Regions from separate parts of the Priestia sp. GS2 genome, predicted to be linked through region 4. Evidence: riboswitches for the same ligand, from Rfam matches in the RefSeq annotation. Region 4 holds a riboswitch; each other region holds the start of a gene.
What was found. A riboswitch is a leader RNA that binds a small molecule or an ion and turns the genes downstream of it on or off. The one in region 4 is predicted to bind S-adenosylmethionine.
Positions count from the first base shown of each region.

Region 1: it holds a riboswitch for S-adenosylmethionine, as region 4 does, so the genes downstream of both, V2145_RS14710 (M20 family metallopeptidase) here and V2145_RS08860 (M14 family zinc carboxypeptidase) in region 4, are expected to answer to the same signal.
Region 2: it holds a riboswitch for S-adenosylmethionine, as region 4 does, so the genes downstream of both, V2145_RS17900 (methionine ABC transporter ATP-binding protein) here and V2145_RS08860 (M14 family zinc carboxypeptidase) in region 4, are expected to answer to the same signal.
Region 3: it holds a riboswitch for S-adenosylmethionine, as region 4 does, so the genes downstream of both, mtnW (2,3-diketo-5-methylthiopentyl-1-phosphate enolase) here and V2145_RS08860 (M14 family zinc carboxypeptidase) in region 4, are expected to answer to the same signal.

Region 1 covers NZ_JAZGJX010000001.1:2,886,866-2,891,684, forward strand. Annotated here, with positions in the region: gene V2145_RS14705 (protein-glutamine gamma-glutamyltransferase) at 1-726, opposite strand, end outside; gene V2145_RS14710 (M20 family metallopeptidase) at 818-2,020, opposite strand; SAM riboswitch class I at 2,091-2,195, opposite strand; SAM riboswitch class I at 2,296-2,393, opposite strand; gene V2145_RS14715 (aspartate aminotransferase family protein) at 2,552-3,871, opposite strand; gene V2145_RS14720 (HAD hydrolase-like protein) at 4,407-4,819, opposite strand, start outside.
Region 2 covers NZ_JAZGJX010000001.1:3,488,684-3,493,502, forward strand. Annotated here, with positions in the region: gene V2145_RS17885 (carboxymuconolactone decarboxylase family protein) at 175-540, opposite strand; gene V2145_RS17890 (MetQ/NlpA family ABC transporter substrate-binding protein) at 663-1,505, opposite strand; gene V2145_RS17895 (methionine ABC transporter permease) at 1,522-2,190, opposite strand; gene V2145_RS17900 (methionine ABC transporter ATP-binding protein) at 2,180-3,208, opposite strand; SAM riboswitch class I at 3,319-3,425, opposite strand; gene V2145_RS17905 (thioredoxin family protein) at 3,569-3,868, opposite strand; gene V2145_RS17910 (toprim domain-containing protein) at 3,882-4,232, opposite strand; gene V2145_RS17915 (YusG family protein) at 4,462-4,704, opposite strand; gene gcvH (glycine cleavage system protein GcvH) at 4,813-4,819, opposite strand, start outside.
Region 3 covers NZ_JAZGJX010000001.1:2,577,016-2,581,834, reverse strand. Annotated here, with positions in the region: gene V2145_RS13290 (carbon-nitrogen family hydrolase) at 1-59, opposite strand, end outside; gene V2145_RS13285 (pyridoxal phosphate-dependent aminotransferase) at 167-1,363, shown strand; SAM riboswitch class I at 1,460-1,567, shown strand; gene mtnW (2,3-diketo-5-methylthiopentyl-1-phosphate enolase) at 1,656-2,894, shown strand; gene V2145_RS13275 (2-hydroxy-3-keto-5-methylthiopentenyl-1-phosphate phosphatase) at 2,900-3,553, shown strand; gene V2145_RS13270 (methylthioribulose 1-phosphate dehydratase) at 3,550-4,188, shown strand; gene V2145_RS13265 (1,2-dihydroxy-3-keto-5-methylthiopentene dioxygenase) at 4,202-4,717, shown strand.
Region 4 covers NZ_JAZGJX010000001.1:1,682,532-1,687,350, reverse strand. Annotated here, with positions in the region: gene V2145_RS08860 (M14 family zinc carboxypeptidase) at 1-1,922, opposite strand, end outside; SAM riboswitch class I at 2,047-2,155, opposite strand; gene V2145_RS08855 (hypothetical protein) at 2,512-2,817, opposite strand; gene V2145_RS08850 (hypothetical protein) at 3,093-3,728, shown strand; gene V2145_RS08845 (hypothetical protein) at 3,839-4,312, opposite strand; gene V2145_RS08840 (SDR family NAD(P)-dependent oxidoreductase) at 4,435-4,819, opposite strand, start outside.

The sequences.
Region 1 (4,819 bases), 1.2 Mb from region 4:
ATAAAATTGGCTAAGGTAGCGGAAACCAACACGCGTAATGTATGACGTTAAGTAGGCAGACTCTGTTGCGTTTTCTTTTCTTTTTTCATTTAGGCGCTCAATAATTCCTTCAGCGGATTTAACGCCTACGCCGTGTCCAAAATACAAGTCGTTCCCGACGATAATGGTATTTTCACCTTGCCACTGAGGGGTGTCTTCATGGTAATCAGGGTTCTTGAAATAAGCGCAGTCCCCTTCTAAAAAATCATAACCATTATGATTTTTTAGATTCAGATCTTCATCAAACTTACCGCTATACAACACTAGATTCGTAAATAATTGATTGAAATTTCTCTCTCCGATACTCTCTAACACGCCTTTATAAAACACCATGACAATGGCAACTGCACATTCAAACGCATAAAGCGAACCGTTAAAGAAAATATCGTTTAACGCGACGGATGGCAACACGTTCTCTTTTAGCTTGAACCCTCCCTTTTCAGTACGAAGCCAATATGCTTCGTTACATTTAGATTCTTTAAAAGTTGCAAACCTTGCACCACTTCTATATAACAAATACGATGCTTCTACAATTCGCAGGCGGGTAGTAAGCTCAAAATCTAACTGCACGATATTATCATAACGATAGATTGTTTGATACTGAGCCATTTTTCTCAAAATCTGTGCTTTATTCGCTTCAAGCATGCTATATGGTACGGCATTCACATTTAGTGCACGACCCTGCACAATAATAATAAGTGCGTCCCCCTTTCACTCACTTTCTCTTTATCATACGAGTGAAAGGAAGCTTTTATGTGAATGAAAGAAGAGGTGTTTTCTAACCTAGATTTTTATGTCTCTTATTAAATTCGCCTTTTATAGTAAAAAGCGTATCCCCTTCCGTTAATAAGCGCAAACCGATGATAGCAAGGCCCTTTGTTCCCTGAATCAATCCTTTATCGCCTTCTGGAGATTTAGCCGCTTCACGAAATTCATCTGTATGCCATGAAAGCGTTTCGGGACCAATTTTAATATAAGGATGAATCGTTGGCACCACTTGACTAATGTTTCCTGCATCAGATGAACCAATTCCAGACTTATGGGCCGTACCTACGTTTTCTCCTAATTCCGTAAAGACTTCTTTAAATACTTGATCAAAAGCGCGATTTAGCTGCATATGATCTACTTTGTTTTGGATAAAAAATGCGTTGAGCTTGGCTCCTGTTGCCATAGCAGCTCCCTTTGCGATTTGCTGTACTCTTTCTGTGACTTGATCACACTCTTTACGCGTTTGTGCGCGAATATAAAAGCGAGCTTTTGCATAGTCGGGAACAATATTGGGAGCTGTTCCTCCATCTGTGATAATACCATGAATTTTCACATTACTCTTTACATGTTGACGAAGTGCATTTATTCCATTGAATAGCTGAATAACAGCATCTAAAGCGTTAATACCTTCTTCAGGAGCTGATGCTGCATGAGATGCTTGTCCATAAAATTCAAAATCAATAGGATCCACAGCTAGCGTTGTCCCTGTAATACACGTTTCTTTCCCTGGATGAACCATCATACAAGCATCTAAGTCTTGCACAAGACCCTCTTTTACAAAGCTTCCCTTTGCGCTTCCATTTGGTCCACCTTCTTCAGCTGGTGTTCCTAACACAACGAGTTCTCCTCCTACTTCGTCAAGAACTTGGCTAAGTGCAATTGCTGCTCCTACGCTAGTTGTTCCAATAATATTATGTCCACAAGCATGTCCAAGCCCTGGAAGCGCATCATACTCAGCAAGAAACCCAATTTTCGGCCCTTTCCTTGCAGATGCTTTTCTTGCTAAAAAGGATGTAGCATGACCTGCTACCCCACGCTCTACAGTAAAGTCTGCTTCTTCTAGAAGCTTACATAAAAGAAAAGATGCAAATTTCTCTTCATTTCCGATTTCAGGATGGTCGTGGATCGCATGACTTGTATCTATGTAAGTTTGAGCTTGCTGGTTAATATACTCAATAATGCTTTCTTTAAGCTTTTCTATCTTTGAATTCATTCCTACACCTCATTTACTAAAAATAAAAAGGAAGCTTCATAGAAGAAGCTTCCTTAACTAAAGAACCTGCTTCTTATCATCCAAGCTTCTAAAAGCTTGCTGGAATTAGCACAGTGCAATCAGCCTGTTGCTGAGGTGTCATGGGGCCAGGTCCCTCTACCTCTCTAGATAAGAAAACGTACAGTATGTATTTGTAAAATAATAAAACCTCCACTTACAGTGGCTTAATGACTGTAAGAAGAGGTTGGGATCACGTAATGTAAGAACCAGCTCTCTTCTTATCTATCAAGCACCGCTTGTTGGAGTTGGCACGGTTCAAATGTCCGTTGCCGAGGTTTCACAGGGCCAGTCCCTCCACCTCTCTGGATAAGAAGTTTGTCGAATATTGTAGAATCTTGTTGATAACTTAAATCCTATGTTACACGCTGAACAAGGGAATGTCAATGACTTTTCTGAAAAGATTTTTCTTTCTAACAATATGATACCGCTATCATGACTAGACCAAAAAAAAGAGTGCTTTAAGCACTCTCTTTATACATTAATAGCAACTTTTTGCTCATATAAATAAATGGCATGATCTAGCATAGCAAGACCTTCATCAATCTGCTCTTTCGTTACGGATAAAGGTGGAACCATGCGAATTACCTCGCTTGCATTGCCGCAGAAATAGAAGAGCACGCCTTGTTCAAGAGCTAAGTCTAGAATTTCAAATAGTGCATCCCCATTCGGTTCACCTGTTTCAGGGTGTACAATTTCAATTCCAATCATAAGTCCCACTCCGCGGATGTCTCCAATTAGCGAATGCTTTTCTTTTAACAGCTCCAATTGTTTGAGCGCATAAGCACCCATTTCTTTTGCGTTTTCGAGAAGATTTTCTTCTTGAAGTACTTCAAGCGTAGCGAGCGCAGCTGAACATCCGATTGGATTACCGCCAAACGTAGTACTGTGCGTCCCAAGAGGCCACTTCTTCATAAGCTCTTGTGAAGCAACGGTAGCACTTAGTGGAATGCCTGAAGCAATTCCTTTTGCAATTGCCATAATATCTGGTACGACATCAAATGTCTGCGCAGCAAACCATTCGCCAGTACGTCCAAATCCCGTTTGTACCTCATCAAAAATAAGTAAAATGCCGTGACGATCGCAGATTTCACGAAGTTTTTTCATCCAGCTTTTTGGTGGAATGATGTAGCCACCTTCACCAAGAACGGGCTCTAAAATAACAGCAGCCACTTCTTCTGGCGTTACTTGATGCTTAAACAAAGTATTAAAGTCTTTTTCAAGCTTGTCTTCAAAATAAGCATCTACATTAACACCGTCTGGACATTCTTTTGGATTGGCATATGGAATTTGATATGTTAACCCAGAAGGCTGCTGAAACTGACGGTATTTACTTTTTGAAGTTGTGACGCTTAATGCTCCCATTGAACGTCCATGAAAACAGCCTAAGAATGACACGACGTAAGGTCGTTTTGTTACGTGACGAGCAAGCTTTAACGCGCCTTCAATTGCTTCCGTTCCGCTGTTTCCAAAGAAGAAACAGTCCAAGTTGCCAGGCGTAACTTTTCCTAATTCGTCAGCTAATCTCAAGATAGACTCATACATGATAACGCCAGAAGGTCCATGAAGTAACTGGTCAGCTCCATCTTTAATAGCTTGCACAACTTTTGGATGACGATGCCCAACATTGGTTGTTGCAATTCCAGATGTAAAGTCTAGGTATTGTTTGCCGTCTAATCCGTAATAGTAGCATCCTTCTTCTTTTACAACGGGTAGATTTGGATGATCTTTTGCCATGGTAGGTGCTAAAAGCTCAGGCATTCTGTTAAATAGATGTTTCCAATCGTTTGACATAGTAATCCTCCTGTTTGCTAACAAATTATTAAAAATATTCTAAAAACATTTGATGTCTTTATCATAAATGATGTGTATGCTGGTGTAAATGAGGGTTTTAAGAATATTGATTCCACCCTAAACTACGACTCTATAGGATTTGTATATAAAGTAGATTCGTTTTATTTTTATGCTTTTCTTCTTTTTTAATCTGTTAGTAAAACTTTGATAGAATAATATTTCCGTTTTATTCTACTATGTATTTTTATAAAAATCAATTGCATATATATAAATTTTTTATGGTAATTAGTAGTTCTTATTTAGTTAGTAGGGATGGCTTCTTTTCTTAGTATAATTTAAAAATCACTCTTAATTCGGCGTGATTTTCACTTCGGATTGCTTCCTTTCCGCAGGGCGAGCGCTGAGCCTCCTCGTATACTGTGGGGTCTCACCTACCTCGCTAGTCCTGCTGGAGTGGTGCATCCTTCATTCCAATCACGGGCTTTTTATAGGAACAACTTTTAATGAGGCTACTCTTTTATTCTGAGAACGCTCTTTATTTGGCGTGATTTTCACTGACCACTAACCCTTTACACATAGGTACAATTGCTTTGAGTTCAATTAAATCATTTATTACGATATCAGCCTGAGCGAGTTCATGTTCTTGTGCAAAATCGAAATTACATCCTACTGCAATCAAACTATTATTTTTGGCAGCGTTGATATCCGATAGTCGATCTCCTACTACTGCCGCTTGTTTTATATCATATTTTTTTATAATCTCTTTAACTAAATCGCTTTTGTCTAAGGTTTCTATTTGTTCAATACTAAATATTTCAGTGATCCAATTCTCCAAACGATAATAACTTACAATAGCTTCTAAATAATCCTTTAAACCATTACTGGCTATGTAAATGGAACAATCATTCTCTGTTAAATAATTAAAAATCTCTTTTACGTTAGGATACA
Region 2 (4,819 bases), 1.8 Mb from region 4:
TTTTTAATTATTCTCATTTTATTCTCATTACAATCTTATAACAAATGAAAACTTATAGCAACCTTTTGCGATAAACGCTTTTCCCTTATATGTATACATATTTTAAACGTACAAAAAACGTTGCTTTCATAGGCATAACTAGCCTTTAAAGCAACGTCTGCTTATCATTTATATTTAGTGTGTTTGACGTTTTAACTCCTGCATGCATTCCTGTACTAACGTGACCGATTGACTCATCGCTGCTCCACCACCGAATGCTGCCGAAACACCACAAGCTTCTAGAATCTCTTGCTCAGTTGCTCCGTTATCTAGGCAACCTTTTGTATGATAAATCATGCAATATTCATCTTGAGCTACAACGCTAATTCCTAATGCAATAAGCTGCTTGTCTTTTTTAGAAATAGACCCTTCTTCAAAACAAGCCTCTGTGAAAGTGTTGAACGCTTCAGTCAACTTTGGAAGTTTTTCGCTGAATGTTCCAATTCCTACCTTATAGTTATGAAGTGCCTGTTCTGTTGAATGATTTGTTTCTTGTTGCATCTCTCTTGCCAACTCCATTCGTCATAGTTTTCCTCATTAGTATGGATGATACAAATCGGAGTTATACTTGACGATAAAAATAGAAAAAGTCGACCAGATCTAAACTAGTCGACTTTAATATATTACTCGTTTACAGGAAGCACCGCGCCTTTATACTTCTCTTCAATGAAATCTTGAATTTCTTTTGAATGAAGCACTTCTACTAACGCTTTTACTTCTTCTTTATTTTCATCACCTTTACGAACCGTGATGATGTTTGCATACGGATTGTTTTCCTTTGACTCTACAGCGATTGGGTCTTTAACAGGATCTAAACCAGCATCTAAAGCATAGTTTGCATTAATGACAACAGCATCACCTTCATTGTTGTTATAAACCTGAGGTAATAAACCACCTTCAACATCTGCTTTAAACGTTAGGTTTTTAGGATTTTCTACAATATCATCAAGCGTTGCATCTTGCTTTTTAACGCCTTCCTTCAACTTAACTACGCCTTCTTTTTCAAAAATTGAAAGAATACGACCTTGTTCTGCTACTGCATCACGCATAATTACCGTACCGTTTTTCGGAAGGTCTTTTAATGACTTGTATTTTTTAGAGTAGATACCAATTGGCTCGATATGAATCGCTCCTGCACTTACAAAATCATAATTAGGATTTTCTTCTAATACAGAGTCTAGATAAGGAATGTGCTGGAAGTAGTTTGCATCAATTTCTTTTCCATCTAATGCTGTATTAGGTAGAATATAATCTTGGAATGGTTTAATGTCTAACTCAATTCCTTTTTCCTCTAACAATGGTTTTGCTTCTTCTAAAATTTCAGCATGCGGAATATTTGACGCTCCAACCACAATTTTCTTCTCGTCTTCTGATGAATCTGAACCACTGCCTCCAGATGAACCACAAGCAGCTAAACCTAAAACTAAAGCAGATGATAAAGCAAATGTTGAAACCCATTTTTTCATAATATATTTCCTCCTCTTATCGTTTATCAATTTTAGATGTGATAAAATCACCAATGAACTGGATAATAAATACAATTACTAAAATTAAAACTGTCGCCACAAGGGTTACATCACTATTATTTCGCTGGAAGCCTTCTAAATATGCTAAGTTTCCTAAACCACCAGCTCCAACCGCTCCAGCCATTGCCGTATAGCCAATGAGTGCGATTGCTGTAACCGTCAAACCGGAAATCAAAGCAGGCATTGATTCTGGAAGCAGCACTTTAAAAATAATTGTGCTTGTTGTAGCTCCCATTGACTTTGCTGCTTCAATAACACCTTTATCAATTTCACGAAGGCCGATTTCAACCATACGCGCGTAAAACGGTGCTGCTCCAACAATAAGAGCTGGCAGTGCTGCTTCTGCTCCAAGCATCGTTCCTACAATCGCTTTTGTAAATGGAATGAGCAAAATCAGTAAGATGATAAATGGAATGGATCGAAAAATATTTACGAACGCTCCTATAATAATATTAACGAAGCGGTTTTCCCAAAGCTGTCCTTTGCCTGTTAAAAATAGAAGTAGGCCTAATATAATTCCTAATATAAAGGTAGCAACGACTGAGATACTTGTCATATACAGTGTTTCAATCGTTGCTGCGCTGAACTTATCATACGTTACGTTTGGAAATAATTCAGTTAGCATCCGTCATCACCTCAATTTCTACCTGTTGTTCACGGATGTACTCGATTACTTTATTAACCTCTACCTTTTCACCGTCTAAATGGATAAACAAAGTTCCGTAAGAGCCTGTTTGTGTATAAGAGACCTTCCCTTGTAAAATGTTAATCGTGACATCGAACGCTTTTAAAATACTCGTAATGAGCGGTTGCTCTGCTTTTCCACCTACAAATGTAAGCTGAACAATTTGACCACTCGGATAAAGTTCTTTCACCTGTTCAACTGTCTCAAACGTTTCTTCTGGCTCTGAGATTTGCTGTACAAATCGTTTTGTAATATTTTGCTGTGGTTTACGGAACACTTCAAGTACTTCTCCCTGTTCAACTACTTTCCCATTTTCCATCACGGCTACACGATGACAAATTTTACGGATAACGTGCATTTCATGAGTAATTAAAACAATCGTTAAACCTAACTTTTCATTAATATCAACTAACAAATCTAAAATTGAATCTGTTGTTTGTGGATCAAGTGCTGATGTTGCTTCGTCGCATAATAGAACTTTTGGGTTGTTGGCTAGCGCTCTTGCAATCCCTACACGCTGCTTTTGTCCACCGCTTAGCTGAGATGGATAGGCGTTTTCTCTCCCTTCCAATCCGACTAATTTAATAAGCTCGTTTACACGTTCTGCTCGTTTACCTTTAGAAACACCTGCAATTTCAAGCGGGAACGCAATATTTTCCTGAACGGTACGAGACCAAAGCAAATTAAAATGTTGGAAAATCATACTAATTTCCTGTCTAGCTTGTCTAAGCTTAGCACCCTTAACCTTTCCAATTTGGTTCCCTGCCACTTCGACAGTTCCAGAAGTAGGTGTTTCTAAACCATTTAATAAGCGAATAAGGGAGCTTTTCCCTGCCCCACTGTATCCAATGATACCGAAGATTTCACCTTTTGCTACTGACAAATTAACTTGATCAACAGCCGTAACTTTTCCACTTTTAGCATCATATATTTTTGTTACATCTTGTAACGTAATCATCTTCTTCACCTTCTTTGTTGACTTGCTCTGTCTGCTTAGTGTGTCCTTGCTTTTTGAAAATAAAAAAACCTTTCTACACATGAGCAGAAAGGTTTATGATTAAATCCTTTCTCTCATCTTTCAAAGCTTATGCTTTGCAGGAATTGGCACCATTTCAGTTAGTCTGACGGTTGCCGGGTTTCACAGGGCACAGTCCCTCCACCTCTCTTGATAAGAGTTAACGACAAATTATTAAAATTATTTTGTTTTCATTAAATATTCATTCATTTATGTTTGTGATTCTAGCATGTGTCAGAAAGGGTGTCAACAAAAATATGCATAGGATAATAATCCCATGCACACTTGTAAACAAATACTTATTTAGCTAAGACGTTCTATTACGTGTTCAACGGAGTGAAAAGCATAAAGCTTCTGTTTCATTTCGCCATTTTCAAATTCAATTAAGCATGGAACACTTTCAATTTCAAGCAAAGAAGCTTTAGCAGGCATATAATTTAAATTACTCATTCCAATTGTTAACTCTGGAATAACCGCCTCCGCTACTGTTAACATTTTTTTAGCTAATTGGCACGTTCCACAAAGGGGGGTATGAAAAAAAATGACGGTACGCTCGTCTTTATTTAGCTTTTCGTCTAGCTGCTCTTCTGTCCATTCTTCCATGTTATTCATCCTTCTATATTAAAAATTCTGCGTTAACATCTATATTAGCACTTAAGAGCACCGTAGCAATGTGATTTCTTGGTGCCGCCGCTACCTCGCGATACATTTTATCGATATAAAGGTGCTCCGCTTCTGGGAGTTCTTTTTTAAACTGTTTTCGTAATTTATTGCCAGAATCATCTGAATCGACTAAGATGTACACATCTTTATCATATGTGGAATCGATAATCTCATCTAGCTTTGACAAGCTAATGGTTCCATTTGTACAAATAATCTCAATAGGTTCATTAATAATGCTCTCGATTCTCTTTTTGTCAGACTTACCTTCTACAATAATTACTTTTTCAATTTCTATTAAACGCATCGTCATCACCTATAATTATCAGTTGTATAGTAACGTTATTCCTTTATGCTATACAATATTCGTTAATGTAACACAGTTCCCCTGTTTTTTAAAAGATTTTGCTGTAAAAAGAACATATATGGACTGTTTTTATTGAAGAATAGACTATTTTCGGTCATTTTAGACTGATGGCGCCAAACCTTATATGGTTGGCGCCATCACCCTTTCACGCAGAGATTTCATGCTAAATTTAGCACCAACCCTCTTCTGAATCACAGTCCGTATACTTTTGTGTAGTTCCAGTTTGGACGTCAGCATACTGATAAATCTTATTATTTTCCTGCGTGTAGCCTGACTCTAAATTGTATTCATTACCCGTTGCACCGTAATTCACATGGCCAATCGATTCTTTATCGACATACAATTGCATACCGTTTTCATGAAATTTTGCTGTAATTCGATCCGTTACGTCAACTTTTTTACGTTCAAACATAAAAAGACACCCCTTTAGCTTGTTTACTAAATAGAGTGCCCTTTTTGTTATAGGTACATGAAGACAAATTATGGATATACCAAATGAAATGTCTTAAGATGAAGTCAATTAACCT
Region 3 (4,819 bases), 890 kb from region 4:
TTTTCTTTAGGATTTCCAAATGCAAGATTAAGCTGTAAACAGGCTACCTTTAAACTCATTAAGCTTCACCATCCCGATTTATTTTATAAAAATGACTTTACAAGTTGACTATTACAATATATTATTTGTGACTAGAATTTCAAGAATTTTTTGAGAAGGTGTTCACATGAAGCAATTTGAACAATCAGAACTATTAAAAAGTTTACCAAAACAATTTTTTGCATCCCTTGTTAGTAAAGTTTCAAAGGTGATAAAAGAAGGACATGACGTGATTAACTTAGGGCAAGGAAATCCAGATCAGCCAACGCCTCCTCATATCGTCAAGGCCCTTCAAGATGCGAGTGAAAACCCAAACTACCACAAGTACTCACCGTTTCGGGGGCAAGCTTTTCTGAAAAAAGCGGCAGCAACGTTTTACGAAAGAGAATATGGTGTTCAGCTGGATCCCGAAAAAGAAGTAGCTATTTTGTTTGGAGGAAAAGCCGGATTAGTAGAAATTCCTCAGTGCTTACTTAATCCTGGAGATACAGTTTTAGTGCCTGACCCAGGCTACCCAGATTATTGGTCAGGAGTGGAGCTAGCACGAGCGAAAATGGAAGTCATGCCTTTAAAAAAAGAGAATGGCTTTCTGCCAGTTTACGAGGAAATAAGCGAAGAAGTGAAGCAAAAAGCCAAGCTAATGTTTTTAAACTATCCAAATAACCCGACCGGCGCAGTAGCTACGGCACCGTTTTTTGAAAAAACAGTTGAATTTGCTCGTCAGTATGATACGTGCATTGTGCATGATTTTGCGTATGGTGCAATTGGATTTGATGGCGAAAAGCCCATTAGTTTTATGCAAACTCCAGGCGCCAAAGAAGTTGGCATTGAAATTTATACGCTATCAAAAACGTATAATATGGCAGGGTGGCGAATCGGCTTTGCCGTTGGAAACGAAAGCGTGATTGAAGCGATTAACCTTTTACAAGATCACTTATTTGTAAGTGTATTTAGCGGCATTCAGCAAGCAGCCACGGTGGCTTTGCTAGATTCACAGAACTGCGTAGATGAATTAGTAGAACGCTACGAATCTCGTCGTGAGATTCTTATTCATGGACTGCGTGAAATTGGATGGGACGTTGAAGCTCCACCAGGATCATTTTTTGCATGGTTGCCTGTGCCAAAAGGTTATACATCAGAAGAATTTTCCGATTTGTTACTGGAAAAAGCTCACGTCGTTGTTGCTCCTGGAATTGGGTTTGGCGAATACGGAGAAGGCTATGTGCGCGTAGGTTTATTAACCGATGAAGAACGGTTGAAAGAAGCGGTTGATCGAATTGCTAAGTTAAATTTATTCAAAAAATACGTTGACAATTCTTTTTGAGTTGGCTTAATATGTAAGAAGTTGTTGATTCATGAACATATATTTTTGAAGAATACGATCAGTGTGAAAATCGATTATACAATATAAATAGCAATTTTCTTATTAAGAGTAGGTGGAGGGACTAGCCCTGTGAAGCCCGGCAACCGACTTAACGTTTCGTTAAGCACGGTGCTAAATCTTGCAGCAGTAGCTGAGAGATAAGAAGAGAGCAAAAAAGCCTCTTCTTTCTCACAAGAAGAGGCTTTTTTATTTCGTAACGATGGGAAATTTACAGCAAGGGAGTTTGAAGCAAATGAGTGAAATCGTTGCAAGTTATTTATTACATGATGAAAAAGGAAACTTTGAAAAAAAAGCAGAAGGCATTGCTCTAGGCTTAACGGTAGGTTCTTGGACAAACCTACCTCAGCTTGAGCAGGAGCAGCTTAGAAAGCATAAAGGACGCGTAGTTGAAATTACCCCACTTGAAGATTGCGATCGCGTAAACAACTATTTAGAGCAAACGACAAAGCAAGCGATTGTGAAAATTGGCTATCCTCTTGCTAATTATACAAATGATTTGCCTGCTATTTTAGTTACTGTTTTCGGAAAACTATCATTAGATGGAAAAGTTAAATTATTAGACTTGGAGTTTTCTAGAGAAGCATTATCTGCTTTTCCTGGCCCACGCTTCGGAATTGAAGGCATTCGAGAGAAGTTAAAAGTGTACGATCGTCCTCTTGTTATGAGCATTTTTAAAGGTGTAATTGGGCGTGATATAGATTATTTAACCGAGCAGCTTCGTGCACAAGCGCTTGGAGGTGTGGATCTTGTAAAGGATGATGAAATTCTATTTGACAATGAACTGACACCGTTCGAACAGCGAATTACAGAAGGAAAAAAAGTGCTTGATGAAGTATATAAAGAAACGGGTCATCGTACGCTATATGCTGTAAATTTGACGGGGCGTACATTTGATTTAAAAGAGAAAGCTAGAAAAGCAGCTCAGTTAGGAGCTGATGCTCTATTATTTAACGTGTTTGCATATGGACTGGATGTACTCCAAGCTCTTCGGGAAGATGATGAAATTAATTTGCCAATCATGGCTCACCCAGCAGTAAGCGGTGCATTAACACCATCTGAATTCCATGGATTCTCAAATTCTCTTTTACTAGGAAAACTACTTCGTCTGGTTGGAGCAGATTTTTCATTATTCCCATCACCGTATGGCAGCGTTGCTATGCCTTTTGAAGATACAGCTGGAATTACGTACGAGGTAACTAGACCTCTATATACGTATAAGCAAACATTCCCGGTTCCATCAGCAGGTATTCATCCAGGAATGGTACCTCAGCTTATCTCGGATTTTGGTGTAGACAGCATTATTAATGCAGGTGGAGGCGTACACGGTCATCCGGATGGAGCAATCGGTGGAGGAAAAGCATTTCGTGCAGCAGTCGACGCTGCGCTTGCTGGTCAGACTTTAGAAGAAACAAATGATGAAGCGCTGCAAAAAGCACTTGATTTATGGGGAACAGTGAAAGTAAAGGGGTAATTGAGATGAAGATTTTCTGTGACTTTGACGGTACAATCACAAACAGCGATAACATCATTGCCATTATGAAACAATTTGCTCCCAGCGAATGGGAGACCATTAAAGACGATGTGTTAGCTGAGCGCGTATCAGTTCAAGAAGGAGTAGGGAAGATGTTTTCATTACTACCTACTTCTTTACAAGAAGAGATTGTGTCATACATTTTATCAAGTTCTGAGATTCGATCAGGGTTTGAAGAGTTTGTTCGTTATACAAAAGAGAAGCAGATTCCGCTTTATATTGTCAGTGGAGGAATTGATTTTTTTGTTGAGCCAATGTTAGAAGGGAAAGTAGAACAAGAAAAGCTTTACTGCAACGGCTCAGATTTTTCAGGGCAAACAATTCAAATTACGTGGCCTCATACATGTGATGAACATTGCCAAAATGGCTGTGGCTGCTGCAAGCCGTCAATTATACGAAGCTTGGCAACAGACGAAGATTTTATCATTGTAATTGGAGATTCCATTACAGATTTACAGGCAGCAAAAATGGCTGATTGTGTATTGGCACGTGATTTTCTACTTCATAAATGCAAAGAGTTAAATTTACCGCATCGTCCGTTTGAAACATTTCACGATGTCATTGAGCATATTAACGAATTATCGGAGGTGGAAGTATGAGTATTTTAGCACAGCAGCGCTTGCAAGAAATTGGAGATGTAAAAGAGGAACTTGCAGAACGAGATTGGTTTTTTGGAACGAGTGGGAACTTATCAATTAAGGTCAGTGACGAGCCAACAACTTTCTTCGTATCAGCGAGTGGAAAAGATAAGCGAAAGCGTACAAGTGAAGACTTTTTACTTGTAGACAGCCGTGGAAACGCAGCGGAAGAAACGCATCTAAAACCTTCCGCTGAGACGCTTTTACATGTTAAAGTTTATAACCATACAAACGCTGGATGTAGCCTGCATGTACACACAATTGATAACAACGTTATTTCTGAACTATATGGTGACGAAGGGAAAGTAACGTTCAAGGGACAGGAAATTATTAAAGCACTTGGTATTTGGGAAGAAGATGCAGAGATTACTGTTCCGATTATTCCGAATTATGCAGACATTCCGACGTTAGCTGAAGTCTTTGCTGAATATGTAACGGCTGATCAAGGAGCTGTTTTAATTCGCAACCACGGTATTACCGTATGGGGAAAAAATGCATTTGAAGCGAAAAAAGCGCTAGAAGCATACGAGTTTTTATTTAGTTATCACGTGAAAATTCTTTCACTAAAGAAATATAACCAACCAACACTTACTTAAGGGGGAGTTACATATGGCAAACATTCGTTTACATGAAACAGACGCACGTATTGAAAATCAAGAAGAGGTAGCAAGCTTTTTAGCTAGCAATGAAGTCATTTATGAAAATTGGGATATTACAAAGCTACCTGAAAACTTACGTGAAAAATTTAGTTTAACAGACGAAGAAAAAGAAGAAATCTTAGCTTCGTTTGATGCAGAGATTAAGGATATTTCTTCAAGACGAGGCTATCAAGCACAAGATGTGATTTCGCTGTCGGATACCACGCCTAACTTAGAAGAGCTATTAAAGAACTTCCAGCGTGAACACCATCACACAGACGATGAAGTTCGTTTTATTGTTAGTGGACATGGCATTTTCGTTATCCAAGGAAAAGACGGTTCATTCTTTGATGTTGAATTAGAGCCAGGGGACTTAATTTCTGTTCCGGAGAACGTGCGCCATTACTTTACATTAATGGAAGATCGCAAAGTAGTAGCAGTTCGTATTTTTGTTACAACAGAAGGCTGGGTGCCAATCTACGAATAAATTGAAGTTGTAGACAAGGAAAAATAGCAGGATGTGTGCGTAGGTAACGCAAAAGATGCCGCTTCTCTTCTTGATGAAGCGGCATTTTCTTAAGCAATAAAA
Region 4 (4,819 bases):
GCCTTTACTTCCTCTTCACTTGTTAGAGCAAACTCCTTGTTAGCTTCGCTTTGTTTATAAGACACGAGGCTTGCTGAACCACTATAAACAAAAGCATCGTAAGCATCTAGCCCTTGATTTGCTACTTCTCTTGGATGTACTTCAGTCACATCAAACCCTAAACGCTCTAACGCTAGCTTTGTTCCAGCATGAGATTGAACTTTCCCTAATCCACCATCTTTTAGAATCGCAACCTTTTTCTTTTTAAGAGCAACAGCTTCATTTGGTATCTTTCCAGACTGTACAGATAATCCAGTTTTCTGAACCTCTCTTTGAATTTGCTCTCTATTTGCATTGGCATAGAAATTCCCTTTCGCATCTTTCTTAATGGAAACTCCTTGTTTTAAAAGTGAATTAACAAGAGAAACCGCTTCGACAGAAGTATTTGGGATAACGTATGGACCAGATCCGGTTACTTTTCCCGCATGAACTACCTTTTTCACTTGTGTTGACTTCACTTTAAGCTCTTCATGTGATTCGATTGCGTCGAAACCCCATAACTCAGGAAGATTCCAGGCAGAAATGTCATACATAGCATCAATATCATTCGTGATATCTTCACCATCCCACAGAAAAACGTTTGCTAAACCAGCTTTCGCTTGGTCCATATCTACTATATACGTTCCCTTTTCATAGCGGTTTCCATCCAAGGTAAAGGACTGATTACTTTTTTCCACCTTCACATCATTGTCTACTAAATGCTGAACAGCCTTTAACACTACTGAATTATCTTCTTTGTTTTCTGGTATCACATAAGCTTCAGGATAGAAATGTTCTTCATTATTTGGATGTTCCCCTTTGGCCCCCCGAACAAAAACTTCAATCTGGTCACTAAGCATGCCCTGTTTATTTTGAAGAGCAAACTTCAATGCGCCTGAAACAGCATCGACTTGCCACTTCACACCATCCCAATCGTTTGTTGGCGCTTCAAGTGTATATCCATAGCCCCCATGCAGCATTGCATAAGCGGGTGTGTAAATCGGCGGATACACGTCCCATCCGGAGGCTGAATCTCTTAATGGAATATGCGTCCCCTCCATCGTTTGATAGAGTTCAGATTCGTAGTTTTCTCTTTCACTTACTAGTTCTGATTCCATCGCTTCCGCTTGTTTGTTCATCCATTTATATAACAGATCATATTCATAATTCGGGTTATGAGGAGGTGTTCCTGGAAGAATGAGGCCAGGATGTTTAGCAGCTCCCCTCTGTTTCACGTATCCATGAAGATCTAAGAGAAGTAACGGGTTATAATCTACAATTTGTTTAACCACCGCTTTTGTCTCTAGCTGCGATTGTGTTACAAAATCTCGATTTAAATCAACTCCCTCAGCGTTAAACCTTGTTGCATCTATTCTTCCATCTGGATTAGCATTGACATTTATAATTAACGTAAAATTTTTTAAAATCTCCTTCGTTTCCTTGTCGTTTTCATAACCAAAACGTTCAATCAGATCGATAACCGCATCCGTGCCTACGAACTCTGTACCGTGTATAGATGCATGAATTAATATGGGTGCTTTTACATCAGGATTATCTTTCAAATATTGCTGAGCTTTTACAGGGTTATCAGTCATTAGTTTACGGAGCGTTTTATATTTCTCAGCGGAACTCTTAGACTCTGAATCTTCTATCGTAACGGTATATAAGTCTTTGCCAGTAGATGACTTACCTGTAATACTTAAATTAACTCTGCTGCTTGTCTTTGCATAGTTAGTCAGTTTTTGTTTAAGTGCGTCATACGTTATGTAGTCGTATTTTTCTGTGTTGAACAGGCTATGTTTTCTTTCGCCTGACTTATTACTTTCTGCAAGTACATCAGCCGCTGGAAGTGCTCCAGTAAATAAAGAGAGGCTTAGTAATGTTGATATAATCGGTCGTTTCATTTTCATTCTCCTTCAGTATTTTGTTTTTATACAATGGCTTTGTCTTTAGAAATCCTCCTTTCTCCATACAAAAAAGCCCCTTTCCTAAGAAAGAGGCTTTGTATCATAAAGACAATATTCCTCTTCCTTATCTCCCAGCTCTAAAAGCTGCAAGAATTAGCACCGTGTCGAATCAATGTCGACCGGTTGCCGGGTTTCATCGGGCTTGTCCCTCCACCTGCTCTTGATAAAGAAGTAAATCTATGAAATTAATGTAAATTATATCCTAATCACACTTAGAGTCAATACACAAAAAGGAAAATGATACTTTTTGATTATATGTACTAAATACAGTAGTTCTTATTTCGTGGAAATCACAATGGTAGAAGATTAAAGCGTAAGCTACAACTGACCTATTTTTCATAAACATTCCAGCTTGTATTTATATTCATAATCTAGATAATAACATTTATAGATAAATAAAGTTATTTAATTTATATAAGGTCTCCTATAGGAACCAAGCACTTAGACAAGCCTTTGAAATAGAAGGGATTGTTTAAGTGTTAAATTTATTGTTTATACATCTTTCTATACATCGTTGATTTATCCACTAGTCTCCTACTATAGATATTTTCTGAATTTCATGATTGCTCAATACCCTTATTAATTTGCTCAATGCTGGATGATAATCTCCAGGGATAAATATTTTTATGTTCTCTAAATCCTTTATAAATTTATCAATTTCGCCTCGATTAAATTCTACATTAGTCAAATAGTAATCTCTAATTTTTCTCAAATACAAATAACTTCCCCAGTTATTATTTGTGTGAAATAGAGCACCATGTAATGACTCTTCAATCTCTTTAAAATCAAGATACCGATCTTCTTTACCGTACATCTCCATATCAAGTCCCATATGCTTCCCTCGCTCTCTAATTAATTTATCTAACTAAAGTAATTATATCCCTTTATAGATAAGTATCCTCTAATTAAATTTAATTTTAATAATGATATAAAAAAATTAGTTGATACGATTGTTAGTAAAAAATCTCGAGCTATGGAAACAGACCTTAAATCAAAAGTTCAAGAAGCAATAGTAATTTATAAAGTAAATGGTGTAAACTATAAACTTATAATCAAAAAGGATTATATTGCAAGCTTATATCCGGTTAAGTAGAAAGGCGGAATAATATGAATATTAAATTCACTATTTATATCTCAAATATAAAGCATGGTTCTTTTCATTTATTAACAAACGATTCTATTAATGAATTAGATTCTATTTTTGTAACTTCAGAGAAAATGCGATATATACCAATTACTGATTCAGAGGCTATTAAAGCAGCTGTTAAAACAGCTGAGGAACAAGAAGGTCCTGCTTTATATATTCCGGGGTATGTACAACTAACTATCGATAATAATGAAATTTTTACTGAAGATGATTGGACCACTGATATACTTATGACTTGGAAAGGTCTCTCTTTACTTTTAGATCGTGAATATTTTGATAGTTTTAGCAAAAAAGATGAGATAAATATTACATTACTTGATAATCAAACAGAATGCATGATTACTAACTTAGGTAAGGATATTCAATTAAAAATAGCTAGATTTTTAATGCCTGAAATTGAAGATACAACGATTGATATTAATACAATAGAAAATACAATTTTTGAATCACCATTGATTCCTAAAGAAGTATTTCTTAATGCAATTAAAGAAGAATTAGAGAATGTTTTTATATTTTTACAAAGTAATGAACTTTTTAAAGAAGATAGCTCTTACGAAACTATTTTAGAAATATATGATGATATATCTAAAAAATAAGTTGTTAATTAGACAGAATTAAGATTCAGTTTATTTTTGACAACTATTTAATTACCATAAAACGTGTTATCGGAAATAATCTTGTAGTAAGAGAAGCTTATTTCATAAGGTCAATCCCAAAAGTTGAACATAACTTCCCCAACCGTTTTTGGTTTCCAATAAAAGATTTGCTCTAACTCACTGCTGTTCAACTTATTTTTATTTTCTAGGCTTACTTCTCCTTTGCTTTTTCTTATATCTAAAGGTTCATTAAGTTCTTCTTTACTTAAAACTTTATAGAATGGCATAAAATCCTTTGATAAGACAAGATCATCAATAAAATTAATATGTTGAAATTCAAAAGTAGAAGCAAAAGCTAAAAAAGGATAATGTGCATTGAGTAACACATAGATCTCTCGGTTAAAAATATCTACTTTTAACTTTAAAAAATTAGTTGCTAAATTTGCTTCATCAGTCTTTAATATTTTTCCATGATTTTTTCTAACCAAATTGAAGCATATATTTTTAAAATGGTTCTCATCTATGTCATTCGGTTTATTATCTATTGAACTATAAAAACCCGTTACTCCATTAGGAAGATTCATTAAGTGAATAACTCCTTTCAAAATGCTTAGATACATATATTTTATATGTATAAAGGGTTCAATTCTAGTTAACATAATCCAGATTATCAGTAGTAATAAGCTGGATTGTTAGTTCTACAAGATTATGTAAATTTAAACCCAATTCCACCATCTACAATAATGTTTTGACCCGTAACAAAAGATGCATCATCAGAAAGTAACCATTTCACTGCTTTTGCTGCTTCGTATGGATCACCAATTCTCCCTAAGGCATTTAAGCTTTTATATGATTCATCTAGTTTTACCTTTTCTTTTGGAGACAAAGTTGAAAATTTTTCTTCTAGCATAGATGTACGAAATGCACCTGGACAAAGAGAATTAATTCTTATATTTTGATGGCCATATTCTTGAGCAACTGATTTCGTTAATGCAATAACACCACTTTTTCCAGCAGCATAAACGCCAGTTCCTGCCGAACATAAGAGAGCATCCATTGAGGATGTATTCACGATGGCACCATTATTTTGC